One region of the Rhodopseudomonas sp. G2_2311 genome, then DNA from elsewhere that is predicted to be linked to it. Evidence: predicted binding sites of a transcription regulator. Region 1 holds the regulator's gene; the other holds the start of a gene.
What was found. Region 1 encodes LexA, which represses DNA repair genes until DNA is damaged. Its sites were predicted from a motif close to TGTTCNNNNTGTGTTCNG; they were not measured.
Positions count from the first base shown of each region.

Region 2: VRZ08_RS04000 (DNA recombination protein RmuC) is a predicted target of LexA. The motif match lies at 4,955-4,972, and genes of this name have one in related genera.

Region 1 is NZ_JAZDRK010000001.1:386,427-395,463, forward strand. It holds gene VRZ08_RS01920 (HAD family hydrolase) at 1-578, shown strand, start outside; gene VRZ08_RS01925 (acyl-CoA thioesterase) at 609-1,097, shown strand; gene arr (NAD(+)--rifampin ADP-ribosyltransferase) at 1,243-1,656, shown strand; gene VRZ08_RS01935 (hypothetical protein) at 1,708-2,037, opposite strand; gene glp (gephyrin-like molybdotransferase Glp) at 2,236-3,447, shown strand; gene lexA (transcriptional repressor LexA) at 3,624-4,334, shown strand; gene VRZ08_RS01950 (ComEC/Rec2 family competence protein) at 4,394-6,658, opposite strand; gene VRZ08_RS01955 (glutamine--tRNA ligase/YqeY domain fusion protein) at 6,751-8,433, opposite strand; gene gltX (glutamate--tRNA ligase) at 8,595-9,037, shown strand, end outside.
Region 2 is NZ_JAZDRK010000002.1:227,219-236,255, reverse strand. It holds gene dapD (2,3,4,5-tetrahydropyridine-2,6-dicarboxylate N-succinyltransferase) at 1-672, shown strand, start outside; gene VRZ08_RS04025 (DUF805 domain-containing protein) at 691-1,164, shown strand; gene dapE (succinyl-diaminopimelate desuccinylase) at 1,164-2,327, shown strand; gene truA (tRNA pseudouridine(38-40) synthase TruA) at 2,462-3,199, opposite strand; gene fmt (methionyl-tRNA formyltransferase) at 3,313-4,248, opposite strand; gene def (peptide deformylase) at 4,327-4,854, opposite strand; gene VRZ08_RS04000 (DNA recombination protein RmuC) at 5,004-6,206, shown strand; gene VRZ08_RS03995 (AmpG family muropeptide MFS transporter) at 6,406-7,782, shown strand; gene VRZ08_RS03990 (hypothetical protein) at 7,799-8,227, opposite strand; gene recR (recombination mediator RecR) at 8,247-8,849, opposite strand; gene VRZ08_RS03980 (YbaB/EbfC family nucleoid-associated protein) at 8,953-9,037, opposite strand, start outside.

The DNA.
Region 1 (9,037 bases):
TCGGCCGCGTGGTGATCGACTACGACCTGCGCCGCACCTTGAAGGCGTGGGCCGTCGAGCTCGGCAGCGATCCGCATGCGCTGATGGCCAAGCTGGCGCAGGACGACACCTTTCATCGCTATGAGACAGGCCACGTCACCGATGCGCAGTTCTTCGCCGCCGTGCGCAGCGCGCTCGGGCTGACGCTGACCGACGAGCAATTGCGCGAAGGTTGGAACGCAATCTTCATCGGCGAAATGCCGGGCATCGCACCGCTGCTCGACCGCGCCGCCAAGCAGCTTCCGCTGTACGCGCTGTCCAACACCAACGATGCGCATATCGCGCATTTCTCCGAGCACTATGCCGAGCTTCTGGTGCACTTCCGCGAACTGTTTCTGTCGTCGCAGATCGGCATGCGCAAGCCGCACGGCGAGACCTACGATTACGTCGTCAAGGCGATCGGCGTTGCGCCGCAGCGCATTGTGTTCTTCGACGATCTGGCGGAAAACATCGAAGCCGCGCGCGAGCGTGGGCTGCACGCCGTCCAGGTGCATTCCAGCGACGACGTCGCCCGCACCCTCGATCAGCTCGGGCTGTAAGCGCGCGAAACCGACGACCGACGAGACGTGATGATGACCAACGCTTCTGCCGATCTTGCCTGGGATCATCCCGCCCCGTTCACGCTGCCGATGACGCCTTCGCCGGCCGATATCGACGGCCTCAACCACACCAACAACTCCGTCTATGTGCGATGGTGCGACAGCGTTGGCTGGGCACATTCAGAAGCGCTCGGATTGTCGCTCGCCGACTGGCAGCGGATCGACCGGGCGATGGCGATCCGGCGCGGCGAATACGACTACCTGCTGCCGAGCCATTTGGGCGACGAGTTGCTGCTTGGAACCTGGATCTATGGCAGCGACGGCAAGCTGGTGATGGAACGCCGCTTCCAGCTGATCCGCCTGCGCGACGGCGCCACCATCATGCGCGGGCGTTGGCAACTGGTGTGCATCGAACTGAGCAGCGGCCGCCCGCGCCGCCTGCCGCCGGAATTCGCCAGCGTCTATCTGCCGGTGATGATCAAGGCCGACGACGGCGGCCCAGCGCCGGCAACGACTTAGGACAAGTCTCTTCCGCCCGGCCCGACTTCGTCGTGAGCCGGGGCGAAGGAAACCGCGGCACGCGCGGTATCAGCCTCGAGGCTGATGAACCCGACACGCACCGACGTCGTTGTCGTCGGTTCAGTCACACCGGAGCGCGCCCCTCATGTCCGCAGCGGCCAGCATGTTCGTGCGTCAGTTCTTCCACGGGACACGGGCCGATCTCGGTCCCGGCGAGCTGATCGTGGTCGGCTACCAGTCCAACTTCACCACCGTCGCGCCGCTGTCCTGGGTGTATTTCTCCGGCACGCTGGACGCTGCGATCTGGGGCGCCGAGCTCGCCGCCGGCGATGCGCCGCAGCGGATTTATGTGGTCGAACCGACCGGCCCGTTCGAAGACGATCCCAATCTCACCGACAAGAAATTTCCCGGCAACCCGACGCTGTCCTATCGCTCGAAGCACCCGCTGCGCATCGTCGCCGAAGTGACCAAGTGGCAGGGCCACTCGCAGGAGCGCGTGCAGCAGATGAAGGACGGTCTCGCCCGCCTCAGCGCCGAAGGCGCCGAGATCATCGATTAGCGCTTCAGAAGCACGGCGGCGTGCGCTCGCGCGCAACGCCGCGACCGTTCGCTACTGCGCCGGCAGCGCCCGGCAATCCATCGAGTACACCAGCTCGCCCTTGGCGGTGCGGCCGATCGGCTGGCACGGCGTGGACGCACGGCTCGCCTGTGCGCTCGGCGCTGCCGCAGGCCGTGCGGCTTCGCTCGGAGCCGCGGCCGGCGCTGCTACAGGTGCCGCTGCAGGCTCAGGCGCGGATGCGGACGGCGGGCCGTAGTCACCGGCGTTAAATGACGGCGCCCAGCCTTTGCTCCAGTCGTGGCGCATCCAATACACCGAGCCGAACGCGATGATGCCGACCACGACCATGATCCGCAGGAACCATTTCGGGAAATCTTCCATCTGCCCGCTCCACGTCCGCTCGATGCCTGGAACCGGTCGTACAGGCGAAGACGACGGTTCGACAATAATGATTTAGGCCGACGCGGCGGGACGCCGCGCTCACCGCCGACGCCGGGCGCATCTTGCGCGGGCGCTGCGCGCCACCTAAAGCCGGATCATGACGGTTCGATTTCAACTTGCCTGCGAGGGAGAAGCCCGATGGCTCTGATGCCGGTCGACGACGCGCTGGCCGCGGTGCTGGCTGGTGCGCACGGGCTCGACACCGAGCTGGTCGCGATCGAGGACGCTCACCGCCGCGTGCTGGCGCGCGATCTCGCAGCGCTGCGGACCCAGCCGCCGCAGGCGATGTCGGCAATGGACGGCTACGCGGTGCGCGCTGCGGACGTGGCGGCGACACCGGCAACGCTCCGGGTGATCGGCGAGATCGCGGCCGGCCGCCCCGCGACGATCGGCATCGGCCCAGGCGAAGCGCTGCGCATCTTCACCGGCGGCGTGGTGCCGGAAGGCTCGGACGCCGTGGTGATCCAGGAAGACACCGTGCGCGACGGCGACCGCGTCACCGTCAACGAAGCCGTCAAACCCGGCCGTCACATCCGCCCGGCCGGAATTGATTTCATGGAAGCCCAGGTGCTGCTGCGCCAGGGCCACCGGCTCAGCGACCGCGACCTCGCGCTCGCGGCCGGCATGAACCACGCGGCGCTGCCGGTGCATCGCCGCCCGCGGCTGGCGATGCTCGCCACCGGCGATGAGCTGGTGATGCCGGGCACGACGCCCGCTCCCGGCCAGATCGTCTATTCCAACGGCTACGCGCTGCGCGCGCTGGCGCGCGCCGAAGGCGCCGATGTGATCGACCTCGGCATCGCCGCCGACACGCTGGACGCGACCCAGGCCGCGATCCGGCAGGCGCGCGATCTCGGCGTCGATCTGCTCGTCACCACCGGCGGCGCATCGGCCGGCGACCACGATCTAGTCAAGGGCGCGCTGGAAGCCGAAGGCACCACGATCGCGTTCTGGAAGATCGCGATGCGCCCGGGCAAGCCGATGATGCACGGCCATCTCGGCCCGATGCGGGTGATCGGCCTGCCCGGCAATCCGGTGTCGTCCTACGTCTGCGCGGTGCTGTTCATGGTGCCGCTGATCCGCGCGCTGTGCGGCATGAGCGAGCCAAGGCATGTCCGCGAACCGGCGCTGCTCGGCGCGGACCTTCCCGCCAACGATCAGCGCGAAGACTATCTGCGCGCGACGCTGTCACGCGACCAAACCGGACGGCAGATCGCCACTCCGGTCGACAGCCAGGATTCGTCGCTGCTGGCACGGCTGGCGACCGCGGAAGCGCTGATCGTGCGCCCGGCTTTTGCGCCGGCGGCACCGGCCGGTTCACCCTGCGTCATCCTTAAGCTCCCGCTATAGCGACCCGTGAAAATCCTAGATTTCGATTAAGAGGTTGCGGAACACACCCCGAACAGATAGTGTTCGTTCATGATTTGTTTTCGAGATTCGGCGACGATGACGCTCTCACAAGGGCTCGTGGCCCGAACCGAAACGCACCTCGAACCGGCACATCATCGCCGACTGGGGATTTGCCGATGCTGACCCGCAAGCAGTTTGAGCTGTTGAAATTCATCAACGAGCGACTGAAGGAAGCCGGCGTGCCGCCGTCCTTCGACGAGATGAAGGATGCGCTCGACCTCCGTTCCAAGTCCGGCATTCATCGCCTGATCACCGCGCTGGAAGAGCGCGGCTTCATCCGGCGGCTGCCCAACCGCGCCCGCGCGATCGAAGTCATCAAGCTGCCCGATACCGGCGGGATGCCCGGCAACAGCCGCCGCGGTTTCACTCCGAGCGTGATCGAAGGCAATCTCGGCAAGGTGCGGCCGCCGAGCCCGGCGCCCGCCGAGGATGACCACGATCGCGGCAGCGTCGCGGTGCCGGTGATGGGCCGGATTGCGGCCGGTACGCCGATCGAAGCCTTGCAAAGCCGCAGCCACACCATCAGCGTGCCGGCCGACATGCTCGGCAGCGGCGAACACTACGCGCTGGAAGTGCGCGGCGACTCGATGGTCGAAGCCGGCATCCTCGATGGCGACATGGCGCTGATCCAGAAGAACGACATCGCCGACACCGGCGACATCGTGGTGGCGCTGATCGACGAAGAGGAAGCCACGCTGAAGCGCTTCCGCCGCCGCGGCGCCTCGATCGCGCTGGAGCCGGCCAACGCCGCCTATGAGGTGCGGATCCTGCCGCCGAACCGCGTCCGCATCCAGGGCAAGCTGATCGGGCTGTACCGCAAGTATTGAGGCGCGCAGCGGACAGAGCTGGTCGCCCGCTCTGTCGTCGGCGTGCGGGCCTTTGCGCCCTACTCGTCGCCCACTTGGTCCTGCGGAGCCGGCGTTGCGTCGATCGGCGCACGGCGACGGCTTGAAGGTTCGGTCGAGATAGCCGCGTCCGTCGCGGCCGCTGGAGCCCAAGGCCGGCTCTGGCCGCGAGGTCGGGCGGCCTCCGCCACGAACAGCCCTGGATCATTTCCGCTCCGCCGCAGCGCCAGCGCGCCATTCGCCTGCAATTCGTCCCGGCCGATCACCCGTGCGGCACAATCCGGCGGCGGCTGGCCGGCGGTGACGATCAGCACCGCACGGGCGCAATCGTCGGCGAACCCGTCGGGCCGGAGCGACAGTGCCACCAGCCGTCCGTCGGCGAGCGGCGTGACACAGCCGTCCAGATCGCAGGAGACGCCGGCGCGCAGCGACGCTGCATCCGCGGCGCGGGAATCGGCATCGGCGGCAAGCCACTCCTTCAGCCGAAAGCTATCTGCGCCGCCCTGCATCAGGCGCAGCCGGCCGTCGGCGCCGCGCACCGCGACCTGCCTGCCGTCGCCGGCAATCAGCACCTCCGGCTGCGGCGTCAGCGCCGCCCAGGCAACCGCAGCAACAACGCCGAGCGCCCCGCCCCAGCGCAGCGGCGAGCGGAGCAGCCCGAGCATCACGATACCGAGCGAGGCGACGAGCAATGGGCCGCTACCGAACGCTGTGACGCGGCCGACCGCGCCGGGCAGCGACGCCACCCATTGGGCGACCAGAATCATCCACTCGATCCCGAGTTCCATGATCCGCCAGAACGGCGCATCGAGCCCGAACGGCATCGCCGAGAGCCCGAGCAGCCCCGCCGGCATCACGATCGCCGACACCACCGGCATGGCCGCCAGATTGCTGAGCACGCCATAGGGCGTGATGCGGTGGAAGTGATAGGCCGCGTACGGCATCGTCGCGAAGCCGGCGACCAGCGAAGCCAGCGCCAGCAGTGCAATCTCCCGCCCGCCCCACAGCGCCACCCGCGCCGCGGTCGAACTATCGGCCTGCGCGAACAGCGCCGGCATGCCGATCTGTACCAGCGCCACCAGGCCGAGTGTGGCCGCGAACGACATCTGGAAGCTCGGATGCACCAACGCCTCCGGCGCGATCAGCAGCACGACCAGTGCGGCCAGCGCCAGCGTCCGAAACGTGATCGCACGGCGGTCGACCATCACGGCGATCAGCACCACCGCGGTCATCAGAAAGCTGCGCTGGGTCGCGACTTCCGCGCCCGACAGCGCCAGATAGAAGGCCGCGGCGAGCAGCGCGATCGCGGCTGCGACCTTCTTGATCGGAAACGTCACGGTCAGCCGCGGGATCAGCGCCAGCAGGGCGCGGAGCGCGAAGAACACCACGCCGGCCACCACCGCCATGTGATAACCGGAGATCGACAGCACGTGACCGAGACCGGAGATGAACATCGCGTCGTTCACCGGGGTCGAGATCGCGTCTCGCTTACCTGTGAGCAGCGCGGTGGCGATCGCGCGCGGATCGCCCCCCAGCGACGCGCGGATCCGGGCGTCGATCGCATCGCGCAGGCCCTGCATCACCGCGGCGTAGCGCAAGCGCCAGCCGCCATCCTGCGGCGGCTCGGCGGTGGTAATTGCACCGAGCGCGAAGCCGGACGCGGCGATGCCCTGGAAGTACAGGTCACGCGCGGAGTCGTAGCTGCCCGGTCGCAGCGGCTGAAGCGGCGGCTGCAGCCGCGCCTTCAGCGTCACGAAGCTGCCGACCGCAGGCGCCGTTCCCTTCTTCACCGACAGCCGCACCCGCTCCAGCGATGGTGCCCGCGCCGCCTGCATCTGCGTCACACGCAGAACGAAGCGATCGGTGCGCTCGCGCTCCTCGCGGATTTCGACAAAGCCCCGCAGCTCCGCTGCGAACACCGGCGCGGCCAGCACCGGATGCGCGATCCGCGCAGCTTTCAGCGACGCCGTCGCAAAGCCTGCCACTACGGCCGCCAGCAACAGGACCGGTGCGAAGGCCCGGCTGCGCCGCAGCAGGATAGCCGCGCTTCCGAACACCGCCGCAGTCGCTGCCGCCACCCAGGCAACCGGCTCGTGATCGGCAGCGAAGTACACGGCAATACCGGCGCCGAATGCCACCGGCGTCCACGGCAGCAACCGGCCCGGCCCCGCCTCGGCCCGCGCCCAGTCGCGTAACAGATCAAGAAAAGCCGGTCCCCACGACAGGCCGGACGGCAGCAACGCACCGGCGCCCGCCGGCGCGCCGGTCGGCCATGTCCGTGCTCTGGTCCGATCGCGCCGCTCCACGGCACCCGCCCCCGTCCGCCGCGAGCGGAACAGTGGAGCAGAATGCCTCCGCCGGCAATCACCGGCGGGGCGCAATCAGGATCGGTGGTCGTTCAGCCCTTCGCGACTTCCTTGGCGAAGGTATCGCGCAACCCGATGGTGCGATTGAACACCGGCTTATCCGGTGTCGAGTCACGATCGCGGACGAAGTAACCCTGACGCTCGAACTGCAGCGGCTCGGTCGAGTTGCTCGCCGCCGTCTCCGGCTCGATCCGCGCCTCGGTCAGCACTTCCAGCGACTGCGGATTGAGGTCATCGGCAAAAGTCGCAGCGCTCGGCGCCGGGTTGGCGAACAGCTGATTGTAGATCCGGATCTCGGCCTTCACCGACTGCGCCGCCGGCTGCCAGTGCATCGTCGCCTTGACCTTGCGGCCGTCGGGCGCGTTGCCGCCGCGGGTTTCCGGATCATAGGTGCAGCGCAGCTCGACGATCTCGCCGGCGCCGTTCTTGATCACCTCACGGCACTTGATGAAGTAAGCATAGCGCAGCCGCACCTCATTGCCGGGAGACAGCCGGAAAAACTTCTTCGGCGGGTTCTCCATGAAGTCGTCCTGCTCGATGTAGATCTCGCGGCCGAACGCGATCTTGCGCGTGCCGAGGCTCGGATCGTCCGGATGGTTGATCGCCTCGAGTTCTTCGGTCTGACCTTCCGGGTAGTTCTCGATCACCACCTTCAGCGGCTTTAGCACCGCCATCCGCCGCTGCGCGGTGCGGTTCAATTCCTCGCGGATGCAGAATTCCAGCATGCCGAGATCGACCACGCTGTTGGCCTTGGCGACGCCGATCCGCTTGACGAAATCGCGCAGCGCCGCCGGCGGCACGCCGCGGCGCCGCATCCCGGCCATCGTCGGCATCCGCGGATCGTCCCAGCCGGCGACATGGCCGCCGCGCACCAGCTCGGTCAGCACACGCTTCGACAGCAGCGTGTAGGTGATGTTGAGCCGCGCGAATTCGTACTGCCGCGGCTGCGACGGCACCGGCAGCTTCGACAGCAGCCATTCGTACAGCGGCCGATGATCCTCGAACTCCAGCGTACAGATCGAGTGGGTGATGCCCTCGATCGCATCCGATTGGCCGTGCGCGTAGTCGTAGCTCGGATAGATCGACCATTTGTCGCCGGTGCGCGGATGGTGCGCATGCAGGATGCGGTACAGCACCGGATCGCGCAGGTTGATGTTGCCCGACGCCATATCGATCTTGGCGCGCAGCACCCGCGCGCCGTTCGGGAATTCGCCGGCCTTCATCCGCCGGAACAGGTCGAGATTCTCCTCGACCGAGCGATCGCGGAACGGGCTGTTCTTACCCGGCTCGGTCAGCGTGCCGCGGCTGGCGCGGATCTCGTCCTGCGACTGATCGTCGACATAGGCGTCGCCGTTTTTGATCATCAGCTCCGCCCAAGCGTAGAGCTGCTCGAAATAGTCCGAGGCGTAGAACATGTGCTCGCCCCAGTCGAAGCCGAGCCAGTGAACGTCGGCCTGGATCGAGTCGATGTATTCCTGTTCTTCTTTGGTCGGATTGGTGTCGTCGAACCGCAGATGGCAGCGGCCGCCGAATTCCTGCGCGATGCCGAAATTCAGCGCGATCGACTTGGCATGGCCGATATGCAGATAGCCGTTGGGCTCCGGCGGGAACCGGGTCACGATGGTCCGGTGCTTCCCGCTGTCGAGATCGGCCTGGACGATGTCGCGAATGAAGTCGCGCCCTGCCTCGCCCGCCGCTGTATCTGCCGTCGTCATGCGTCAATCGTCCTACTGGTCGGAACCGAAAGGGGTATCTGCCAAATCCGCCGCCCCGCGCCAACCCCCAGGGGCTGCGCGGACCACTTTAGTTATGCGCCGATCCTGCTATACACCCTGCGCGCCGCTCCGGCGCGTTCCCTTCCCTGCATTTGGTTCGAATGACCCGTCCCGTCGTCACCCGCTTCGCGCCCTCGCCCACTGGTTTCCTGCACATCGGCGGAGGCCGCACCGCGCTGTTCAATTGGCTGTATGCGCGCAAGCACGGCGGCACGATGCTGCTGCGAATCGAGGACACCGACCGTCAGCGTTCGACCCAGGAGGCGATCGACGCCATCCTCGACGGGCTGAAATGGCTCGGGATCGATTGGGACGGCGACACCGTTTACCAGTTTGCGCGCGCAGCGCGGCACCGCGAGGTCGCCGAGCAGCTGCTGGCGGCCGGCAAGGCCTACCGCTGTTACGCCACCACCGAGGAGCTGGCGGCGATGCGCGACAAGGCCCGCGCCGAGGGCCGTGCCAAGCTGTACGACGGTAGCTGGCGCGACCGCGATCCCTCCGAGGCCCCGGAAGGCGTCAAGCCGACCATCCGCCTGAAGGCACC
Region 2 (9,037 bases), on a different contig from region 1:
CAGTGGCTGAAGAAAGCAGTGCTGCTGTCGTTCCGGCTCAACGACATGGGCGTGATCGCCGGCGGCCCCGGCGGTGCCAACTGGTGGGACAAGGTGCCGTCGAAGTTCGCGGGCTGGGGTGAGAACCGCTTCCGCGAAGCCGGCTTCCGCGCAGTGCCGGGCGCAATCGTGCGCCGCTCCGCCTTTATCGCCAAGAACGCGGTGCTGATGCCGTCCTTCGTCAATCTCGGCGCTTACGTCGATGAAAGCACGATGGTCGACACCTGGGCGACGGTCGGCTCCTGCGCCCAAATCGGCAAGCGCGTCCACATCTCCGGCGGCGCCGGCATCGGCGGCGTGCTCGAGCCGCTACAGGCCGGCCCGGTGATCATCGAGGACGACTGCTTCATCGGCGCCCGCTCAGAAGTTGCCGAAGGCGTGATCGTCCGCAAGGGTGCGGTGCTGGCGATGGGCGTTTTCCTCGGCGCCTCGACCAAGATCGTCGACCGCGAGACCGGCGAAGTCTTCGTCGGCGAAGTGCCGGAATATGCCGTGCTGGTGCCCGGCACCCTGCCCGGCAAGCCGATGAAGAACGGCGCCCCCGGCCCGGCCACCGCCTGCGCGGTGATCGTCAAGCGCGTCGACGAGCGCACCCGCTCCAAGACCTCGATCAACGAATTGCTGCGGGACTGACACCTGTAGGAGGCGCGAATGGACTGGACCACGCTGTTCTTCAGCCCTCGAGGTCGGATCAATCGCGCCAAGTACTGGCTGGTCGGACTGATCTACGTCGCAGCCTGGATGGTGTTCACCGTGTTGGCCATCGCCTGGCTCGGCGGCGTCGATCCCGAGCAGCTGTTTCGCTTCGCCGGCGATGCGCTGCTGATCTGGTTGATCGCGATCGCACTCGGCCTTGCCGGCACCTGGTCGGGCCTGGCCACCGGCATCAAACGGCTGCACGACCGCGACAAGAGCGGCTGGTGGATCCTGCTGTTCTGGTTCGGCCCAAGTCTGCTAGGCGGCTCCAACCAGACCATGGAGGACAGCCCCGTCAGCCTGGTGCTGGCATTGATCGGGCTCGGCATCGCGATCTGGGGCTTCGTCGAACTCGGCTGCCTGCGCGGCACCCGCGGTCCTAATCAATACGGCCCGGATCCTCTGGAGCCGCAAGGCACGCTGACCTGATGACCTTGACTCCGACTGCGCTTTCGATCGCCCAAGACCTGCTGCGCTGCCCCTCGGTAACTCCGGCGGACGCCGGCGCACTCGATGTGTTGGAGACGCTGCTCAAGGGCGCAGGGTTCACCGTGCATCGCGTCACCTTCTCGGAGCCGGGCACCGCCGACATCGACAATCTGTATGCGCGGATCGGCGACGGCGCGCCGCATCTTTGCTTCGCCGGGCACACCGATGTGGTGCCGCCAGGTGAAGCCAGCGCCTGGACTCACGGCGCATTCGCCGGCGACGTGGCGGACGGCCTGCTGTACGGCCGCGGTGCGGTCGACATGAAGGGCGGCATCGCCTGCGCGGTGGCGGCGACGCTGGACTATCTGGCGGCGATCGGCGGCAAGCCAAAGGGCTCGATCTCGTTCCTGATCACCGGCGACGAGGAAGACGTCGCGGTCAACGGCACCGTCAAGCTGCTGCGATGGGCCGCCGAGCGCGGCGAACAATTCGATCACTGCATCGTCGGCGAACCGAGCAATGTCGAGGCGATCGGCGACACCATCAAGATCGGCCGCCGCGGCTCGCAATCCGGCGTACTGATCGTCGATGGCACACAGGGCCACGTCGCCTATCCGCACCGCGCCGCCAATCCGGTGCCGGATATCGCCAGGCTGATTACCGCGCTGAACGACGAGCCGCTCGACCATGGCTCGGCACAGTTTCAGCCGTCGAACCTGGAATTCACCTCGGTCGATGTCGGCAACACCGCCACTAACGTGATCCCGGCACAGGCGCGCGCCAAGTTCAACATTCGCTTCAACGATCACCACACCCAGGAGACGCTGAAGACGCTGGTCGAACAGCGGCTGGCGGCTGCGTGCGGCAATCGCATCCGCGCCCGGATCGAGTGGCTGCCGTCCAATGCCGACGTGTTCGTCACCAAGCCCGGCGCCTTCACCGATCTGGTCGGTGCCGCGATCGCCGAGTTGACCGGCAGCAACCCCGATCTCAACACCGGCGGCGGCACCTCGGACGCACGATTCATCGCCAAGTACTGCCCGGTTGTGGAATTCGGCCTGGTCGGCCAGACCATGCACCAGATCGACGAACGCACGCCGGTCAGCGATCTCGACAAGCTGACCGCGATCTACCGCGGCGTGCTGGAGAGATATTTCTCCTGACTCTCCCCGTCGTTCCGGGGTGCGAGCACAGCTCGCGAAACCGGAATCCCGAGATTCAGGGCACCGTTACGTTCGCTACAACATCGGGATTCCGGCTTCGCGCTACGCGCGCCCCGGAATGACGGCCATGTGGCTTAGTAATCCACCTGCATCAGATACAACCCCTCCGGCGGCGCGACCGGGCCGCAGGCGGAGCGCTTACGCGCGGCGAGCGCGGCGGCGAGATCATCGACGGTCCAGCGGCCTTCGCCGACCCACACCAGCGAGCCGACCATCGAGCGGACCTGGCTGTGCAGGTAGGAGCGGGCATTGGTGACGATATCGACCGCATCGCCATCGCGGATCACGTCGAGCACGTCGAGCGTCTTCTCAGGCGAAGCCGCCTGGCACTCGGTATCGCGGAAGGTGGTGAAGTCGTGCTTGCCGATCAGCACCTGCGCAGCACGGTGCATCGCGTCGGTATCGAGCGGCTTCGGCACCCGCCACACCTTGCCGATGTCGAGCGCCAGGTTGGAGCGGCGGTTGGCGATGCGATAGCGATAGTGCCGCCGCACGGCCGAGAACCGCGCTTCGAATGTGTCCGGCACAATTTCGGCCGCCAGCACAGCAACCGGGTTGGGACGCAGATGGGCGTTCAGCGCGTCGCGGAGCTTGTCGGCTCGGAACGGCTTCGGAATATCGACATGCGCGACTTGCCCCAGCGCATGGACCCCGGCATCGGTACGACCAGCGCCATGCACCCGCACGACCTCACCGCAGGTCGCCAGTGCCGCAGCCTCCAGCGCGCCCTGCACTGATGGCAGCGCCGGCTGCAACTGCCAGCCACAAAACGGCGCGCCGTCATATTCGATGGTGAGTTTGTAGCGGGGCATGACCCTATTTGGTGTCATTGCCGGGCTTGACCCGGCAATCCATCGTTCAAGATGAGATTTGTTTCGAGGATGGATGTGCGGGTCAAGCCCGCGCATGACGTTGCGCAATAGGCTCAGCCAACCACCCGCACGCCCTTCGCGATCGGCGTGCCGCGCAGGAAGTCCTCGGCGGTCATCGGCTGCTTGCCGGCGCGCTGCAATTGCGCGATTCGGATCGCGCCGTCGCCACAAGCAATCGTGAGATCGTCGCCGATCACTTCGCCCGGCGTTCCACGCCCCTCGGCGAGCGCGCAGCGCAGCACCTTGATCCGGACCGGCTGACCTTCGATCGGCAGTTCGCACCACGCGCCCGGAAACGGCGACAGGCCGTGGATGTGGCGCAGCACCGCGCGCGCTGGCTTGGCGAAATCGATCTTGGCTTCGGCCTTGTCGATCTTGGCCGCGTAGGTGACCCCGTCTTCGCTTTGTTTGGTGAGCTGCAGCCCGCCGCGCTCTAGCGCCGCCATCGCCCGCACCATCAGATCGGCGCCGAGCCGGGCGAGCTGATCGTGCACGTCGGTGACCGTCATGGCGTCGGTAATGGCGATACGCTCGGCCATCGCGACATCGCCGGTGTCCAGCCCGGCGTCCATCTTCATCACCATTACGCCGGTCTCGGCGTCGCCGGCCATGATGGCGCGATTGAGCGGTGCGGCGCCGCGCCAGCGCGGCAGCAGCGAGCCATGCAAATTGTAGCAGCCGAGCTCGGGCGCATCGAGAATCGCCTGCGGCAGGATCATGCCATAAGCGACGACGACGGCCGCATCCGCCTCGTGGGCGCGGAAGTTCGCCAGCGCCTCATCGGTGCGCAGCGTCTTGGGGGTCAGCACGGGCGCCTGCAGCCGGTGCGCGGCGAGCGCCACCGGCGTCTCCTGCAGCTTCATGCCCCGACCGGCCGGCTTGGGCTCGCGCGTATAAACCGCGGCGATGTCGTGGCCATGAGCCGCCAGCGCCAGCAGCGTCGGTACCGCGAACTCGGGCGTTCCCATGAAGACGAGGCGAAGCGGCATGGCGTCAGAGTCCCGGATAGGTCTGGGCGACGGAGGGCCGAGCGTCGCAACGCGTCGGCCGATCACCTGCGCGAGCGCTCAGACGTATTTGATGCCGCGCTTGGCAGCCTTCTCGAACTTGCGGATCACCATCGCGCGCTTCAGCTTCGACAGGTGATCGACGAACAGCACGCCGTTGAGATGATCGATCTCGTGCTGGATGCAGGTCGCGAACAGACCGTCCGCGTCCTCTTCCTTCACGTTGCCGTCGAGGTCGGTGTAGCGGATCCGGACCGTCTTGGGCCGTTCGACCTCGGCGTAGTATTCCGGGATCGACAGGCAGCCCTCCTCATACACGTTCATGTCCGACGAGGCGCCGATGATCTCCGGATTGATGAAGGCACGCGGATCGCTTTTGCCGTCGCCTTCCTTGCGGACGATATCCATTGTGATCAGCCGCACCGGCTCGGCGATCTGGATCGCCGCCAGCCCGATTCCGGGAGCGTCGTACATGCTCTCGAACATGTCGTCGGCGAGCTTGCGGATCTCGGTCGTCACCTCGGTGACGGGCTTGGAGATCTCGCGCAGCCGTTTGTCGGGCAGAATGATGATTTCGCGTAGGGCCATGGCGGCGATTTAAGCGGCGCCGACGTTGCGGTCAATCCGGGACCGACCGGAGCTTCTGCCACTTTCGGCGCGGCCTGCCTTAAAGGTCTGTTCAGCGTCGTGTTCTATCTTCGTTCTTGATGGCTGTGCAATCTGCTACACCGGCGGCGATGGACCAGATTCTGTTCAGGCTCGGCGAAGTGCCGGTCAGCCTCGGCATGGCCGGCGCAGCTTTTGCCGCACTCGCGCTGGCCCTGCTCGCGATCATCGCCGTCCTGGTGGCCCGCGGCAGCGCCGCGCGGCGGACCGCGGAGATCGATCAGCGGCTGGCGGTGTTGATGCGGGCCCAGCACGAGGCCAACGGCCGGGTCGATGCGATGGGCCGGGCGCTTGCCGGCCGTCAGGCCGAGATGGCCCGGGCGATGAGCGAACGGCTCGACAGCGTCACCCACCGGTTCGGCCAGTCGCTGACCCAGTCGACCCGCTACACCATGCAGAGCCTGCAGGCGCTGCACGAGCGGCTCGGCATCATTGACCGTGCCCATGACAACCTCACCGAATTGACCGACCAGGTGACGACCCTGCGCGACGTGCTCGCCAACAAGCAGGCACGCGGCGCGTTCGGCCAAGCGCGGATGGAAACGATCGTGCAGGACGGGCTGCCAAAGGGCTCGTTCGCGTTCCAATACACGCTGTCGACCGGCAAGCGGCCGGACTGCGTGGTGCTGCTGCCGGATCAGCGGCCACTGTGCATCGACGCCAAGTTTCCGCTGGAAGCGGTGACGGCGCTGCGCGAAGCGACCACCGAAGAAGCCAAGAAAGCCGCCGCGCAGCGGCTGCGCACCGACGTGATGCGCCATGTCGACGACATCGCGTCCAAATACCTGATCCCGGGCGAGACCCAGGACACCGCGCTGATGTTCGTGCCGTCGGAGTCGGTCTATGCGGAGATCCACGACGGCTTCGACGACGTGATCCAGAAGGCCTACCGAGCCCGCGTCGTGCTGGTGTCGCCGTCGCTGCTGATGCTGGCGATCCAGGTGATGCAGCAGATCCTCAAAGACGCGCGGATGCGCGACGCCGCCGATCAGATCCGCACCGAGGTGCTCAGTCTCGGTGACGATCTGGCGCGCTTGCGCGAGCGCGTTACCAAACTGCAGACCCATTTCGGCCAGGTCACCGACGACGTCCGCCAGATCCTGATCTCCGCCGACAAAATCGAGCGCCGCGCTGCTCGGATCGAGGAACTGGACTTCAGCGACCAAGCCGCCACCCCTTCAGCGGCTCCTACACCCGAAGCGCCGCTCGCCCCGGACCGCGCCGATCTGTTCGCCTCGCGCGCCTTCAAGATTGACGAAGTCGCGCCGAGCTGAGGCCGCGCCACGCAACCCGCCGTCATCGCCCGCAAATGCGGGCGGCCCAGTATCCCAGAGCCTTCGTGGCTCAGCGGCGACATGGTCCAGCATGGCCTCGTGCTTCACACAAATCACGGTGAGTACTGGTTCGCCCGGACAAGCCGGGCGATGATGGACTTTGATGCCCGGCTTCCGTCGAATCTGCTACCAACCACGCATGAATGCTCCCGATCCCGCGTCGAATCCCCAGGCGCCGTCGCAAGTAGCCGTCACCAAGCCGAGCTGGAGCGAGGCGATGGCGGTGTATTTGCAGCCGCGGGTGCTGGTGGTGCTGTTTCTCGGCTTCTCCTCCGGCCTGCCACTGGCGCTGTCCGGTTCGACGTTGCTGGTGTGGATGCGGGAATCCGGCGTCGATCTCGGCACCATCGGGCTGTTCGCGCTGGTCGGCACGCCCTACACGCTGAAATTCATCTGGGCTCCGCTGGTCGACGCGCTGCACGTGCCGCTGTTCACCCGGACGTTCGGCCGGCGCCGCGGCTGGCTGGTGTTCGCCCAGCTGCTGCTGATCGCCGCCATCCTGGTGCTGGCATTCGCGGACCCGGCGAAGTCGCCGCTCTACGTCGCGATCGGCGCGCTGCTGGTCGCCACCACGTCGGCCACCCAGGACATCGTGGTCGATGCCTTCAGGGTCGAAAGCCTGCCGGAACAAGAACAGGCCGCCGGCATGGCCGCCTATGTGGCGGCGTATCGCATCGGCATGCTGGTCTCGACTGCCGGCGCGCTGTTCCTGGTCAGCGCCTACGAATCCACCGGGCAGACCCGGCTGGAATCCTGGATGTGGGGCTACGTGACGATGGCCGCGATGGTGCTGATCGGCACCGTCACGGCGCTGCTCGCCACCGAACCGGAACAGTCGGCGCGGGCCGAAGCTGCAACCAGCGGCGAGAGCGCGTTCCGCCGCGTCACCCAGGCGGCGATCGGTGCGTTCTCCGAATTCCTTGGCCGCAAGGACGCGTTCGCGGCGCTGGCTTTCGTGGTGCTGTTCAAATTCACCGACGCGTTCTCCGGCACCATGACGGCGCCGTTCGTGATCGACCTCGGCTTCACGCGCAACGACTATGCGGCAATCGTCAAAGGCGTCGGACTGGCCGCAACGCTGGTCGGCGGCTTTGCGGGCGGCTTCGTGGCGCGGCGTTATTCGCTGGCCGCCAGCCTGTGGATCGGCGGCCTGCTGCAGGCGGTCGCCAACCTGTCGTTCTCGTGGCTCGCCGTTGTCGGTGTCGATCAATGGGCGCTGGCGCTGGCGATCAGCGCCGAGAACTTCACCAGCGCGATCGGCACGGTGATCTTCGTCGCGTATCTGTCGGCGCTGTGTAAGAACCCGCTGCACACCGCCACCCAATACGCCTTGCTGACCGCGCTCGCTGCGGTCGGGCGGACTTATCTGTCGTCGGGGGCAGGCTATGTGGCCAAGGCGACCGGATGGCCGGCGTTCTTCGCGATCTGTGTCGCGGTCGCGATCCCGAGCCTGTTGCTGCTGGCGTGGCTGCAGCGCCGCGGCCATTTCGCGGCGCTCGGTCCGGTGAAGGTCTGACGGATCGTCCCGCCGATTACTTCAGCAGGCTCCACTTGGTCACCACGGCTTCACTCATCTGGCCGGGCTCGTTGGCGCAACTGACCGACTCGATCTTCAGCGCAACCTGCTTGCCGCGGTGCGTCTTCAGCTGCGACGCCTGGGTATCGTCGGCCGGCACGATCTGGAAGGTCTCCGGCCCATTCTCGAGATTGCACAAGCCTGCCGGCGCCGGCAGCCGGCGCGGCTCGCTGACGAGCTGATACACCGGCCCGTTCTTGCCCTTGGCCCGGGTCTTCAGCGCATTGAGTTCACCGCTGAGCACATCGCCGACGCGAAGCGCGGTCGGCTTCGGCAACGCCGCCTGCGTCCCGCCCTGCTGCGCATCTTGCGCGGACACCCCGGAGGCAACGAGCGTCAGGGCGAGCGCGGCAATCGTCGGAAGCGTGAAGCGTGGCTGAGTCATCAGGTCCAATCCGGTTGAGTCAGAACAAAGTGCGCTGTCGCATCGCCGCCGACAGCGTCCCTTCGTCGAGATAGTCGAGTTCGCCACCGACCGGCACGCCATGGGCGAGCCGGGTCACTTTGACGTTGGCGTCCTGCAAGAGGTCGGTGACGTAATGTGCGGTGGTCTGGCCATCGACGGTGGCGTTGAGCGCCAGAATGATCTCGGCGACGCCGGCATCATGCGCACGCTTCACCAACGCATCGATCGTCAGATCCTCGGGGCCGACGCCGTCGAGCGGCGAGAGCGTGGCCCCCAGAACGTGGTACCGGCCGTTTGTGGCGGAGGCGCGTTCGAGCGCCCACAAATCCGCAACGTCGGCCACCACCACGATGATCGAGGAATCGCGCCGGGGATCGGTGCAAACCGTGCACGGGTTCTGCGAGTCGATGTTGCCGCAGGTGCTGCAGACTTCGATCTTGTCGATCGCGACCTGCAAGGCCGAGGCAAGCGGCGCCATCAGCGCGTCGCGCTTCTTGATCAGATGCAACGCGGCGCGCCGCGCCGAGCGCGGTCCCAATCCGGGCAGCCGCGCCAGCAACTGGATCAGACGTTCGATCTCGGGGCCTGCGGCACCGGCCATCGGGACTCCGTCTCCGTGGGTTGATCAGACGCGACGACGCAACGCTTCGCCACTCTCATTGCCGAGACGGGCGTCTAAGGCGCGAATCGAAAGGCGAGAAAGACTAGCCCAGGCCGAGCCCGGGCGGCAGGCCGAGGCCGCCGGTCAGCGCCTGCATCTTCTCCTGCATCGCGGCTTCCGCCTTGCGA